2 regions of the Paenibacillus sp. B-A-8 genome follow, and region 2 is predicted to be linked to the other one. Evidence: a T-box and tRNA genes for the amino acid it is inferred to sense, from the RefSeq annotation. Region 2 holds a T-box; the other holds one or more tRNA genes.
What was found. A T-box is a leader RNA that pairs with one kind of tRNA and senses whether it is charged. The one in region 2 lies ahead of ileS (isoleucine--tRNA ligase), so its partner is inferred to be a tRNA-Ile.

Region 1: it has a tRNA-Ile gene. The T-box ahead of ileS (isoleucine--tRNA ligase) is inferred to sense a tRNA for this amino acid. The anticodon was not compared.

Annotation. Positions count from the first base shown of each region.
Region 1 covers NZ_CP183882.1:970,288-976,825, forward strand. Annotated here, with positions in the region: rRNA gene ACN6MV_RS04310 (16S ribosomal RNA) at 1-416, shown strand, start outside; rRNA gene ACN6MV_RS04315 (23S ribosomal RNA) at 676-3,604, shown strand; rRNA gene rrf (5S ribosomal RNA) at 3,677-3,793, shown strand; tRNA gene ACN6MV_RS04325 (tRNA-Ile) at 3,851-3,927, shown strand; tRNA gene ACN6MV_RS04330 (tRNA-Asn) at 3,931-4,006, shown strand; tRNA gene ACN6MV_RS04335 (tRNA-Ser) at 4,012-4,104, shown strand; tRNA gene ACN6MV_RS04340 (tRNA-Glu) at 4,235-4,306, shown strand; tRNA gene ACN6MV_RS04345 (tRNA-Val) at 4,313-4,388, shown strand; tRNA gene ACN6MV_RS04350 (tRNA-Met) at 4,406-4,482, shown strand; tRNA gene ACN6MV_RS04355 (tRNA-Met) at 4,555-4,631, shown strand; tRNA gene ACN6MV_RS04360 (tRNA-Asp) at 4,657-4,734, shown strand; tRNA gene ACN6MV_RS04365 (tRNA-Gln) at 4,751-4,825, shown strand; tRNA gene ACN6MV_RS04370 (tRNA-Lys) at 4,833-4,908, shown strand; tRNA gene ACN6MV_RS04375 (tRNA-Leu) at 4,924-5,007, shown strand; tRNA gene ACN6MV_RS04380 (tRNA-Gly) at 5,014-5,088, shown strand; tRNA gene ACN6MV_RS04385 (tRNA-Arg) at 5,097-5,173, shown strand; tRNA gene ACN6MV_RS04390 (tRNA-Pro) at 5,204-5,277, shown strand; tRNA gene ACN6MV_RS04395 (tRNA-Gly) at 5,290-5,360, shown strand; gene ACN6MV_RS04400 (YdeI/OmpD-associated family protein) at 5,463-5,927, shown strand; gene ACN6MV_RS04405 (GreA/GreB family elongation factor) at 6,030-6,485, opposite strand.
Region 2 covers NZ_CP183882.1:5,196,635-5,203,172, forward strand. Annotated here, with positions in the region: gene ileS (isoleucine--tRNA ligase) at 1-1,636, opposite strand, end outside; T-box leader at 2,006-2,280, opposite strand; gene ACN6MV_RS23530 (DivIVA domain-containing protein) at 2,526-3,038, opposite strand; gene ACN6MV_RS23535 (RNA-binding protein) at 3,268-4,050, opposite strand; gene ACN6MV_RS23540 (YggT family protein) at 4,060-4,299, opposite strand; gene ACN6MV_RS23545 (cell division protein SepF) at 4,334-4,774, opposite strand; gene ACN6MV_RS23550 (YggS family pyridoxal phosphate-dependent enzyme) at 4,786-5,472, opposite strand; gene pgeF (peptidoglycan editing factor PgeF) at 5,476-6,333, opposite strand; gene ACN6MV_RS23560 (YlmC/YmxH family sporulation protein) at 6,469-6,538, opposite strand, start outside.

The DNA of each region.
Region 1 (6,538 bases), 2.7 Mb from region 2:
GCAAGTAATGTTGGGCACTCTAGAGTGACTGCCGGTGACAAACCGGAGGAAGGTGGGGATGACGTCAAATCATCATGCCCCTTATGACCTGGGCTACACACGTACTACAATGGCCGGTACAACGGGAAGCGAAGCCGCGAGGTGGAGCCAATCCCATCAAAGCCGGTCTCAGTTCGGATTGCAGGCTGCAACTCGCCTGCATGAAGTCGGAATTGCTAGTAATCGCGGATCAGCATGCCGCGGTGAATACGTTCCCGGGTCTTGTACACACCGCCCGTCACACCACGAGAGTTTACAACACCCGAAGTCGGTGGGGTAACCCGCAAGGGAGCCAGCCGCCGAAGGTGGGGTAGATGATTGGGGTGAAGTCGTAACAAGGTAGCCGTATCGGAAGGTGCGGCTGGATCACCTCCTTTCTATGGAGAATCGTCTTCTGCAATGAAGACATTCAAATCGGAAGTTAAACTTCCAAATCTCAGGTTTAGGCCTGTTACTCACTCGTTGCTCAGTTTTGAGAGTTTAAGCTCTCAAGTAAGACTTGATCCTTGAAAACTGGATACCGAAACGAATTTGCGTTTTAGAACATCTTTTAGCAACTTGTGCAAACAAGTAAATGTTATTAGTGAGATGATTCCAAGAGAGATATCGTATGATATTTTCCTGCGGAAAAATCAAGGTTAAGCTAATAAGAGCACACGGAGGATGCCTAGGCGCCAGGAGCCGACGAAGGACGTGGCGAACAACGAAACTGCCTCGGGGAGCTGTAAGCAAGCTTTGATCCGGGGGTGTCCGAATGGGGAAACCCAGCTGTGGTAATTCGCAGTTACTCATACCTGAATACATAGGGTATGTAGAGGCAGACCAGGGGAACTGAAACATCTAAGTACCCTGAGGAAGAGAAAACAATAGTGATTCCGTCAGTAGCGGCGAGCGAACGCGGAACAGCCTAAACCTAAGAGCTTGCTCTTAGGGGTTGTGGGACGTCTCACATGGAGTTACAAAGGAATATGGTAGGTGAAGAGGTCTGGAAAGGCCCGCGATAGAGGTAAAAGCCCTGTAACCTAAACTGTGTTCTCTCCGAGACGGATCCCGAGTAGTGCGGGGCACGTGAAACCCCGTATGAATCCAGCAGGACCATCTGCTAAGGCTAAATACTACCTGGCGACCGATAGTGAAACAGTACCGTGAGGGAAAGGTGAAAAGCACCCCGGAAGGGGAGTGAAATAGAACCTGAAACCGTGTGCTTACAAAAAGTCAGAGCCCTATTAATGGGTGATGGCGTGCCTTTTGTAGAATGAACCGGCGAGTTACGTTTAACATGCAAGGTTAAGTCGAGAAGACGGAGCCGCAGCGAAAGCGAGTCTGAATAGGGCGATTTAGTATGTGGACGTAGACCCGAAACCGTGTGATCTACCCCTGTCCAGGGTGAAGGTGCGGTAACACGCACTGGAGGCCCGAACCCACGCACGTTGAAAAGTGCGGGGATGAGGTGGGGGTAGCGGAGAAATTCCAATCGAACTCGGAGATAGCTGGTTCTCCCCGAAATAGCTTTAGGGCTAGCCTCGGTATAAGAGTAGTGGAGGTAGAGCACTGATTGGGTGCGGGGTCCGCAAGGATTACCAAGCTCAGTCAAACTCCGAATGCCATATACTTATTGCCGGGAGTCAGACAGTGAGTGCTAAGATCCATTGTCAAAAGGGAAACAGCCCAGACCATCAGCTAAGGTCCCCAAGTGTGTGTTAAGTGGGAAAGGATGTGGAGTTGCACAGACAACCAGGATGTTGGCTTAGAAGCAGCCACCATTGAAAGAGTGCGTAATAGCTCACTGGTCGAGTGACTCTGCGCCGAAAATGTAACGGGGCTAAACACACCACCGAAGCTATGGCTAGATACGTATGTATCTGGGGTAGGGGAGCGTTGTATGTGGGTTGAAGGTGTACCGTAAGGAGCGCTGGACAGCATACAAGTGAGAATGCCGGTATGAGTAACGAAAAGATCAGTGAGAATCTGATCCGCCGAAAGCCCAAGGTTTCCTGAGGAAGGCTCGTCCGCTCAGGGTAAGTCGGGACCTAAGGCGAGGCCGAAAGGCGTAGTCGAAGGACAACAGTTTGAAATTACTGTACCACCGTAATCCGCTACGAGCGATGGGGTGACGCAGGAGGGTAGTGACGCGGACTGATGGATATGTCCGTCTAAGCAGTGAGGCTGATGTGTAGGCAAATCCGCACATCATTAAGGCTGGGCTGTGATGGGGAGCGAAAATTGTAGTAGCGAAGGTCATGATCTCACACTGCCAAGAAAAGCCTCTAGCCAGGAGAAGGTGCCCGTACCGCAAACCGACACAGGTAGGCGAGAAGAGAATTCTAAGGCGCGCGGAAGAACTCTCGTTAAGGAACTCGGCAAAATGACCCCGTAACTTCGGGAGAAGGGGTGCCCCGGTAGTGTGAATAGCACGAGGGGGCCGCAGTGAAAAGGCCCAAGCGACTGTTTAGCAAAAACACAGGTCTGTGCGAAGCCGCAAGGCGAAGTATACGGGCTGACGCCTGCCCGGTGCTGGAAGGTTAAGGGGAGTGGTTAGGGGTAACCCGAAGCTATGAACCGAAGCCCCAGTAAACGGCGGCCGTAACTATAACGGTCCTAAGGTAGCGAAATTCCTTGTCAGGTAAATTCTGACCCGCACGAATGGCGTAACGACTTGGGCGCTGTCTCAACGAGAGATCCGGTGAAATTTTAATACCTGTGAAGATGCAGGTTACCCGCGACAAGACGGAAAGACCCCATGGAGCTTTACTGCAGCTTGATATTGAATTTGGGTACGATCTGTACAGGATAGGTGGGAGCCGTAGAAATCGGAGCGCAAGCTTCGGTGGAGGCGCCGTTGGGATACCACCCTGATCGTATCTAGGTTCTAACCTAGTGCCCTAATCGGGTACGGGGACCGTGTCAGGCGGGCAGTTTGACTGGGGCGGTCGCCTCCTAAAGAGTAACGGAGGCGTTCCAAGGTTCCCTCAGAATGGTTGGAAATCATTCGAAGAGTGCAAAGGCATAAGGGAGCTTGACTGCGAGACCTACAAGTCGAGCAGGGACGAAAGTCGGACTTAGTGATCCGGTGGTACCGCATGGAAGGGCCATCGCTCAACGGATAAAAGCTACCCTGGGGATAACAGGCTTATCTCCCCCAAGAGTCCACATCGACGGGGAGGTTTGGCACCTCGATGTCGGCTCATCGCATCCTGGGGCTGAAGTAGGTCCCAAGGGTTGGGCTGTTCGCCCATTAAAGCGGTACGCGAGCTGGGTTCAGAACGTCGTGAGACAGTTCGGTCCCTATCTGTCGTGGGCGCAGGAAATTTGAGAGGAGCTGTCCTTAGTACGAGAGGACCGGGATGGACGTACCGCTGGTGCACCAGTTGTTTCGCCAGAAGCATGGCTGGGTAGCTACGTACGGACGGGATAAGCGCTGAAAGCATCTAAGCGTGAAGCCCCCCTCAAGATGAGATTTCCCAATTAGTAAGACCCCTTGAAGACGACGAGGTAGATAGGTTGGAGGTGGAAGTGCAGTAATGCATGGAGCTGACCAATACTAATCGGTCGAGGGCTTATCCTATACTTAAAATGCAAATTCAATTCGGATTCAGTTTTCAGGCGATTAAGCCTGAGCATTACGCTGTAATGCCCGTTTGGTGGCGATAGCGGAGGGGTTCCACGCGTACCCATCCCGAACACGACCGTTAAGCCCTCCAGCGCCGATGGTACTTGGACCGAAGGGTCCTGGGAGAGTAGGACGCCGCCAAGCGGACAACCACATTACCCGTGGTATTTTTTTTGCCCTTAATATTCGTATGTCTTAAAAGGGCCTTTAGCTCAGCTGGTTAGAGCGCACCCCTGATAAGGGTGAGGTCGGTGGTTCGAGTCCACTAAGGCCCACCATATTCCCTGATAGCTCAGTTGGTAGAGCACTCGACTGTTAATCGAGTTGTCACAGGTTCGAGTCCTGTTCGGGGAGCCATTTATGGAGAGGTGTCCGAGTTTGGCCGAAGGAGCACGATTGGAAATCGTGTAGGCGCCACAAGCGTCTCGAGGGTTCGAATCCCTCTCTCTCCGCCATGAATTTACTTCCCTGTTAGGGATGAGAAGCCTAGGTGGTTCGTTGAAGCATAAGCTTCGTTAGGAATGCTTCGCAATCTCGATCGTAGTGAGAGTATCCCTCTCTCTCCGCCATAAAGTTTATTAGCATGGCCCGTTGGTCAAGGGGTTAAGACACCTCCCTTTCACGGAGGTAACATGGGTTCGAATCCCATACGGGTCATAACATGGAGGCTTAGCTCAGCTGGGAGAGCATCTGCCTTACAAGCAGAGGGTCGGGGGTTCGATCCCCTCAGCCTCCACCATATTCATTTAAGAACGACGCGGGGTGGAGCAGCCCGGTAGCTCGTCGGGCTCATAACCCGAAGGCCGCAGGTTCAAATCCTGCCCCCGCAACCAAATTTTCCTTAAGCATGATGTTTTGGGACTAGCTGGCGTAGTGTAAATGAATAGTATATACTTATTAAATGACGCGGGGTGGAGCAGCCCGGTAGCTCGTCGGGCTCATAACCCGAAGGCCGCAGGTTCAAATCCTGCCCCCGCAACCAATTTACATTTATGCATTATGTCTGTGGAACCGTGGTGTAGTTGGCCTAACATGCCTGCCTGTCACGCAGGAGATCGCGAGTTCGAATCTCGTCGGTTCCGCCATTTAGTTAATTATTGTTGGGGATTAGCCAAGCGGTAAGGCAACGGACTTTGACTCCGTCATGCATAGGTTCAAATCCTATATCCCCAGCCATTTATGAGAGCCATTAGCTCAGTTGGTAGAGCACCTGACTTTTAATCAGGGTGTCGAAGGTTCGAGTCCTTCATGGCTCACCATTATTTTTAAAGTGTGCGCGTGTGGCGGAATGGCAGACGCACCAGACTTAGGATCTGGCGTTTCACGACGTGGGGGTTCAAGTCCCTTCACGCGCACCATATTTTGCGGAAGTGGCTCAGCGGTAGAGCATCGCCTTGCCAAGGCGAGGGTCGCGGGTTCGATTCCCGTCTTCCGCTCCATAATTTTTGCGCCCTTAGCTCAGCTGGATAGAGCGTTTGACTACGAATCAAAAGGCCGGGAGTTCGAATCTCTCAGGGCGCGCCATTTTTATTACTAAGTCATTACATGTTTTGACGGGATGTAGCTCAGCTTGGTAGAGCACCTGGTTTGGGACCAGGGGGTCGCATGTTCAAATCGTGTCATCCCGATTTTATACCTTTGCGGGTGTAGTTCAATGGTAGAACTTCAGCCTTCCAAGCTGATAGCGTGGGTTCGATTCCCATCACCCGCTTATAATTAAGAAACACCTGTCTATTATAGGCAGGTGTTTTTTTGTATAGTTACATTCATATGGATACAATAGAACTTAGGGCTTTTAGTTGAGGAGGTAGCTATGTTTGAATTCGAAGCTAAATTAGTGCGACCTGATGCAAGTGGGAGCTGGACTTATCTTAACGTCCCTTTTGATGCCGAACAAATATTTGAAACAAAGTCCAGGGTACAGGTAAAAGGAACTGTAAATGGAATCCCCTATAGAGGAACGCTTATGCCCCATGGAAACGGAAAGTATTTTATGGTGGTAAAGAAAGAACTACGGGATCTGGCCAAAGCTCAACCTGGTGATATTGTGCGTGTGACGATGGAGCAGGATCATCAATTACGAGAGGTAGAAGCTCCAGAGGATTTCCTTGATGCGCTGAGTAGCCATGAGCAGGCAGAAGCTTATTACAACGGTCTGGCTTATTCTTATCAGAAGGAATATGTATCTTGGATCGAAGCGGCGAAAAGACCTGAAACCAGAGCATCTCGTATCGAGAAATCAGTTAGCAAGCTCGCAGATGGATTGAGGCTAAAATAAGAATACGAATAATCGATGCAAGGTATGAACATAAGAACAGCGTCCCTTTCCCGTCATAAGGAAGAGGACGCTGTTTACGTTGGTGGATATGCGCGGGGTGGCTTAAATAAGAACGGCTACCTCACCACAATTCACGAACTTAATACTTTCGATCATTACCGACAGTTCACCTGAAGGTATGGCTAACTGGCATGTGCTACCGATCTGAGCTAACAGTAGCTGCATGCCAATAGGCGAGAACATTGAAATCTTGTTATCATTGGGTTCAGCCTGGTTTGGAAATACGATGGTGTAGGTATCTGTAGTATTGTCGTCTAAGTAACGAAGCTGAAGCTGACTTCCAATCAATACGAGTGAGTTCAATTCTTCTCCATTAAAACGGGATAGTAGTTGTTCCAGCTCGGAGCAATAACGGGACAGCAACGTTTCAGCATTGCTTCTTTGTTTACTTCGTTCCGGGAAATATTGATTTAGAAATGCGATTTTTTCCTCATCAAAATATATAAGCTGCTGGACCAATTGTGTCCTTGAGCCTTCATAAATTAGACTATGGTTCATAGTAGATTTCACCCCCTCTAAGTAGCACATTCTTTGCAAATTTGTTATGACGC
Region 2 (6,538 bases):
TATCCGCTGGATACTGATCATCCAGCTTATCTTCGTTTTCAAATGGATAGTGGCTTTGGGCAAAAGGCATTGAACCACTGTCAAACCAAACGTCGATAACTTCCGGTGTGCGAACCATCTCTGCACCTTCACTGAAAGGACTACGTAGCTTGATCTTATCTACAAAAGGCTTATGCAGCTCGATATCCTCAGGCACATCACCAATTGCCATCGCTCTCAGTTCTTCAATGCTGTGTGGAGCGAACTCTTTGCCCGTTTCTTGACATACCCAAACATTAAGCGGTGTACCCCAGTAACGATTACGGCTGATATTCCAGTCCACCAGTTCATCCAAGAACTTCCCGAAACGGCCTTCGCGTACATGCTCAGGGTACCAATTTACGCTGTTGTTGTTAGCAATGAGCTGATCCTTGATCGCTGTAGTGTTGATGAACCAGCTGTCTGTTGCGTAATACAAGAGCGGTGTATCACAACGCCAGCAGAACGGATAGCTATGCTCGTATTTTTCTTTACCGTAAAGTAATCCTTTTTCAGACAAAGCTTTAACGATATCCAAATCGCAATCTTTTACGAAGCGTCCGGCAAAATCAGACACTACATCGGTATACTTACCGGAATTATCAACCACGTTTACGAAGCTGATACCGTTCTCGCGGCAAGTCTTGTAGTCATCTTCACCATGCGCTGGTGCCATGTGTACGATCCCTGTACCGCTGGAATCTGTAACGAAGGAAGCACCTACGATGACATTGCTTTTCTCTGCTTTGATGTATCCGAAAGGAGGAGCGTAAGTTTTGCCGATGAACTCGGAACCTTTATGTGTCGAAAGGACGGTGTGCTCGCCTTTCATTACTTCTTCCACCAAATTCTTAGCAACGATGTACACACCATCTTCTTGTTGTACACGTACATAATCCATGTCAGGGTTCATGGCTAAAGCCATGTGCGCTGGCAATGTCCAAGGTGTAGTCGTCCAAGCTAGTACGTAGTCTCCACTGTCATCCAGTTTGAACTTTGCAGTCGCACTAAGATCCTTGACGGTTTTGTAGCCTTGAGCTACTTCGTGGGAGCTTAGGGTAGTCTGGCAGCTTGGGCAGTAAGGGCTAACGCGGTGTCCGCGATAGAGCAACCCTTTGTCATGAACCGTAGCCAAGATGTTCCACACGCTTTCGATATATGTGTTATCCAAGGTTACGTAAGGATTATCTAAATCCGTCCAGTATCCGATACCCTCTGTAAACTCGCGCCATTGCTTCTCGTAGCCGAAGACGCTGTCTTTACATTCCTGAATGAATTTCTCTACACCATATTCTTCGATCTCTTGTTTACCGGAGATCCCAAGCTTCTTCTGCACGCCTAGCTCTACTGGAAGACCATGTGTATCCCAGCCCGCTTTACGTACCACACGATAGCCTTTCATCGTTTGGTAACGACCGATGAAATCCTTGATTACACGGCCCAGCACGTGCCCGATATGCGGTGCACCGTTCGCTGTAGGAGGACCTTCGTAAAATACATAGTTCGGACGTCCTTCACGGTTCTCCATGGATTTGCGGAACGTATTTTCGTCGCTCCATTTCTTCAGTATGCGGACATCTCTTGCCCGCGCTTTTTCTCTGACATCTACTTTTTGCATGTGATGGTCAATCCTTTCATGATTTAGTCTCTGAGCGACCTTGCACAGCTGGTCGCACGTGCTTTTGTTCTTGGCACCCGAGCCGCGATCCCGCAGGGCAGCACTGGCTAGGGGGTGCCACAGGGACCGGCGAGTGAAACGCCGGTTTGCTCTAGCAGTGAAGGCCCCGCAGGCGATCCCGCCAGGGGAGCCTAAGAAGGGCCGCTCCTTCAGCCACATGAGTCCGTTCGCTTCCACCACCGTACCCATTTGCACGAGGCTTTACTTTGCGGGTGTCCAGAGGGCGGCAGCCCTTGGGGTCCCCCTTAGCAAGGGGGATTTAGGGGGATGGCCCGCCCCGGAACAACAAAATAAGCGTCATCCCACCCCCAAAGGGGCGAGACGACGCTCGCGATACCACCCTAATTCTGCGCATGAGCACATCCTTAAGGGGAGTGTATTCAGCACAATCTCAGTCCCGCGCGTAAATCTCATGCACAGGTCCGGTGTAACGTCCGGCAGACGGCTAAGCTTACGCACGATCAACGCTTCAGCTTAACTTCTAGGGGAAGATCTTCCGGCAGGGTTCGAACAATCGGCTCTCAGCAATCGCCGACTCTCTGGAGAACGTTACCTTGTCGTACTTGTCCCGTCATCGAATACATATAAACATTATACAGATATGTTCTATTTATAGACTTTTTGAGTCTAAATGTCAACAACCGCTTGCCAAATCCGCAAATAGGAGCATACCAACGATGGCGGAAGATCCTTTATTATGATCGATTTTAACGGAAAATAAAAATAGAGGGAATAACTCCCTCTATTTAGCCAATTCTGGTTTGAAATTATAAAAGTCCAAAATCCTTCCTAATCACAAACCAAATCAGCATTCATTCATCACAATTGATTAGATACGATGTAGAACATCATCCTTAAAAGTTACGTTCTCGCTCGCCTCACGACTCTCCAAGGCATTCCAGTCATCCTGTGACAACAGCTCCAGCTGAGCTTCCACCAATGTCCGGAAACGAGTACGATAGATTGAAGCTTGCTTGCGCAACTCTTCAGTCTCAATAGCAACTTTACGGGATTTGGATAACGCTTCGTTAATAATCCGATCTGCGTTCTTTTCCGCTTCCTTGATAATAAGCTGCGATTCCTTCTTGGAGTTGTTCTTCACATCATCTGCCGCTTCCTGAGCGACTAAGATTGTCTTCGATAAACTCTCTTCAATGTTTACAAAATGATCCAAACGCTCTTGAATGGACAAAAGCTGATTCTGCAGCTCTTTGTTCTCACGGATAACACTTTCGTAATCTTTAATTACTTGATCCAGAAATTCGTTGACCTCGTCCTCATCATAACCGCGAAGTCTCCGAGAGAACTCCTTGTTATGTATATCGAGCGGTGTTAATGGCATGCTGTGCACCTCCTAGAAATTTCGGACCTTCTAAGTCTCTGAACCATACCTGTGCAGCAGACAAAGAAGAAAGACTGTACTTCAAGTAAAGGCAGAGGATATATATCGACGATCCAACTGCCATTCATGGTTCGCCTCTTCTATAAAATATCGGCGTCCTGCTTTAAAAATGTTTGATTCCCTCGAAATAATCAATTTCGACAAGTAAAGCCGGATTCCTGCAAGGGATTCACACAAATTTACCAATTTGAACACGGTATCGGCCCTTTTTCGTCAAACTACCGACTTCTAAAACCTTGAAACGACCGAATCCTTGAATAGATACCATGTCACCATCTTTAAGTCCGCAGGAAGGGTCTTCCTCCACTTTCCAATTTACCCGAACGCGTCCAGCCTTGATGGGAGCAAGAATTTTGCTGCGGCTAAGCCGTGTTACATCTGCGGCAATGCCATCCAATCGTAGGGACGCTACAGTCAAATCCATCATTTCCAGCTTCACCTCACTATTACGCAAGGAAGAAAGTGGCAATACCTCCGTACTCACCTGTATCCGGTGTACTCCGGTTAAATTCATAGCTAAATAATCCGCAATATCTGCAGCTACCACCACATGACAGCCATCATCCAGAACATGAATGTCCCCGATTTTACCGCGTTTTACTCCAAGTCCCAGAATAGCACCCATGTAATCCCCATGCTCAAGCGCCAGAAACTTTTGTTCACCAGAGGTTATCGCAAGAACCTTCAGCTCCATATCCTCTTGATCCAGATCACGGTAGTCGGGAGCAACGAGCGCTCGCTTTCGTTCTGCCTCTGCATGCCCCCCCTCCCATCTGACAATTACATCAGGATGGCGGTTGACGAGACTTTGCAGAATAAAGCCTTGGCGCGGGTCTAGAAATTCGGTCAGTTTCGTCTCATGATATTCTCCGGCATGGGTAACCCATTCCCAAGCCTTGTCCACAAATTGTCTTTCATCGGGATGAAAATGCCCGTAAACTTCCGTCTTCATCACTTCTGCCTAAAAAATTAAGTGCAAAATGGATTTGAGTCCACCTGCCGCAAATTCCAAGACGAGTAGTGCAATGATCGGGGAAATATCAAGCGTACCGAAGAGTGGCGGAATAAACCGACGAAATGGTGTTAAATACGGTTCAACAAGCTTGCTTAGCAGTTCTCCAATAAAATTATCACGAACGTTTGGCAACCACGACATCAGTACATAGAAAATAATCATGTAAAAATAAATATTGAAAAGCATATCAATAATCGAATCAATTTGGAGCAAAGCTCATTCACCTCATTCTGTTATATTCTGGATCGTCACCGAGGATTTCCGTGATAGCACCTTGAATTTCAACGGTATCTGGTGTGCACATAAATATATTGCCCCCAATTTTAGAGATTCCTCCCCCAAGGGCATAAACAGTTCCGCTTAAAAAGTCAATAATTCTCATCGCTTGATCATTGCGGACACGCTGAAGATTGATCACTACCGTCCGGTGAGAACGGAGATGGTCCGCAATTTCCTGAGCCTCATCGTACGAACGTGGCTCATAAAGTACAACTTTTACATTCTTCTGCGAATGGATACTGACAACGTTGCCCCTTTGATTTTTGCGGGTTTCGACAGGGGCTGGCTCATACTCATCCTCTTCGTGGATTTGCTCCCGCTCCACAACTTCTTCTTCCTCCTGCAAGCCCAAAAAACTCATAAATCGGTTCATAACGCTCATCACGATCCCTCCTAATGGCCTACTAACACCGTACCTAGGCGTACCCAGGTAGCTCCTTCCTGTATCGCTACCTCAAAATCATTCGACATTCCCATCGATAGCTCCGTAATCGGCTCAGGTGTCAAAGCAAGTTGATTGAGCTCATCGCGCAGCTCACGAAGTCCGCGAAATACAGGACGGGTAAGCTCCGGATCACCTTCTAAAGGCGCCATTGTCATTAGTCCAATTACTTTCACACGGTCGAGACTAGCAATTTCACGTAAAAATCCAGGTACTGCCTCAGGCGACAGACCAAATTTCGTATCTTCTCCAGAGATGTTCACTTGAAGAAAGACATTCACTTCTTGATCTGCGGCAATCGCCTTTTTGTGTAATTCTTGTGCCAGGGATATCCGGTCCAAAGAGTGTATATATTGAAACTTGCCAATAACGTCTTTAACCTTATTGGTTTGCAGATGCCCGATAAAATGCCATGTCCCTTGGTCCCCTAAAACCTTCCATTTGTGCTCAGCATCCTGCCAGCGACTCTCGGCAATATGCTCTAGGCCTGCCTCCAATACGGAGGACACCATTTCCAGAGAAACATATTTCGTCACTGCGATTACCTTGACGTCATTTCGATCCCGGCCGCTTGCCGCGCAGGCACGTGCTACACGTTCCTCTACCTCAGCAATTCTCTCCTGCAGTGTTAAAGCCAACTTTCAACTCTCCTTTATTCCGATCCAGCTCGTCATCCTACCTGTAACCCCATTTTCTTTACGATAAGAAAAGAACAAATCCTGATTACAGCTTGTACACCAAGATGTACATTCGATATGAGTCGGCAAGATTCCTGCTTTAATCATAATGCGTCGATTCATTTCTTTCAAGTTTAGCATGTATTTGTTCTTATCTGTGTCAGATGTTCTGTATAGACCTACAGTGTCAGCTGTTTCTGTCAGCTTGCTCAGCTCATCCTCCAATTGGCGAACATGCTCCATCACATAATCATCCACCTCATAACAGCAGTCGCCAATGGACGGTCCGATCGCTGCAATAATGTCCTGCGGATGGCTTCCGTAAATGTTCTCCATTTTACTCACCATGGCGGCTGCAATCTGGGCCACAGTTCCCTTCCAACCGGCATGCGCAAGACCGACGACTTGATGCACTGGATCATAAAAGTAAAGAGGCACGCAATCCGCATAAAAAGAAGTCAGCAAAACTCCCGGTACATCCGTAAGTAAACCATCCGTTGCCTGAAATGCCGAGGCTCTATCCTTTTGCCCACGACCACGATCAGCTTCCCTTACCACTGCTATTTCTGCTCCGTGGGTTTGTTCTCCACAGGTCCAAGCTTCTGGCTTGAAATCAAGCGCTTCAGCAAGTGCCCTACGATTCTTTAAAACATCTTCTGGAGCATCCCCAACATGAAATGCACAATTCAGGCTGTCATAAGGCTCTTTGCTAGCCCCTCCCTGTCTACCGGTAAAACCTGCTGTAATTTCTTTATGCTTCACACGCCAAGGCTCCAGATGGAGCAGCATAAGTGTTTCCTTTCCCTGCACAAACGGTTCCATTTCCTCACCTCCGCCTTAGTGTACCACATGTAAATACCCCCACAAAATGCCGATTAAGCTAGAAAGCTCAATTTATTAACTTTTTAAGCTATGCCATTTCGAATCTTTTTATAAAAAAACAAAAAACGCACCTAATTAATAAGTGCGCCGTTCGCTTCGGTCCCCTCGTTCCAGATACATCGTCTCCCGCTCGTCCTGCCCTTGA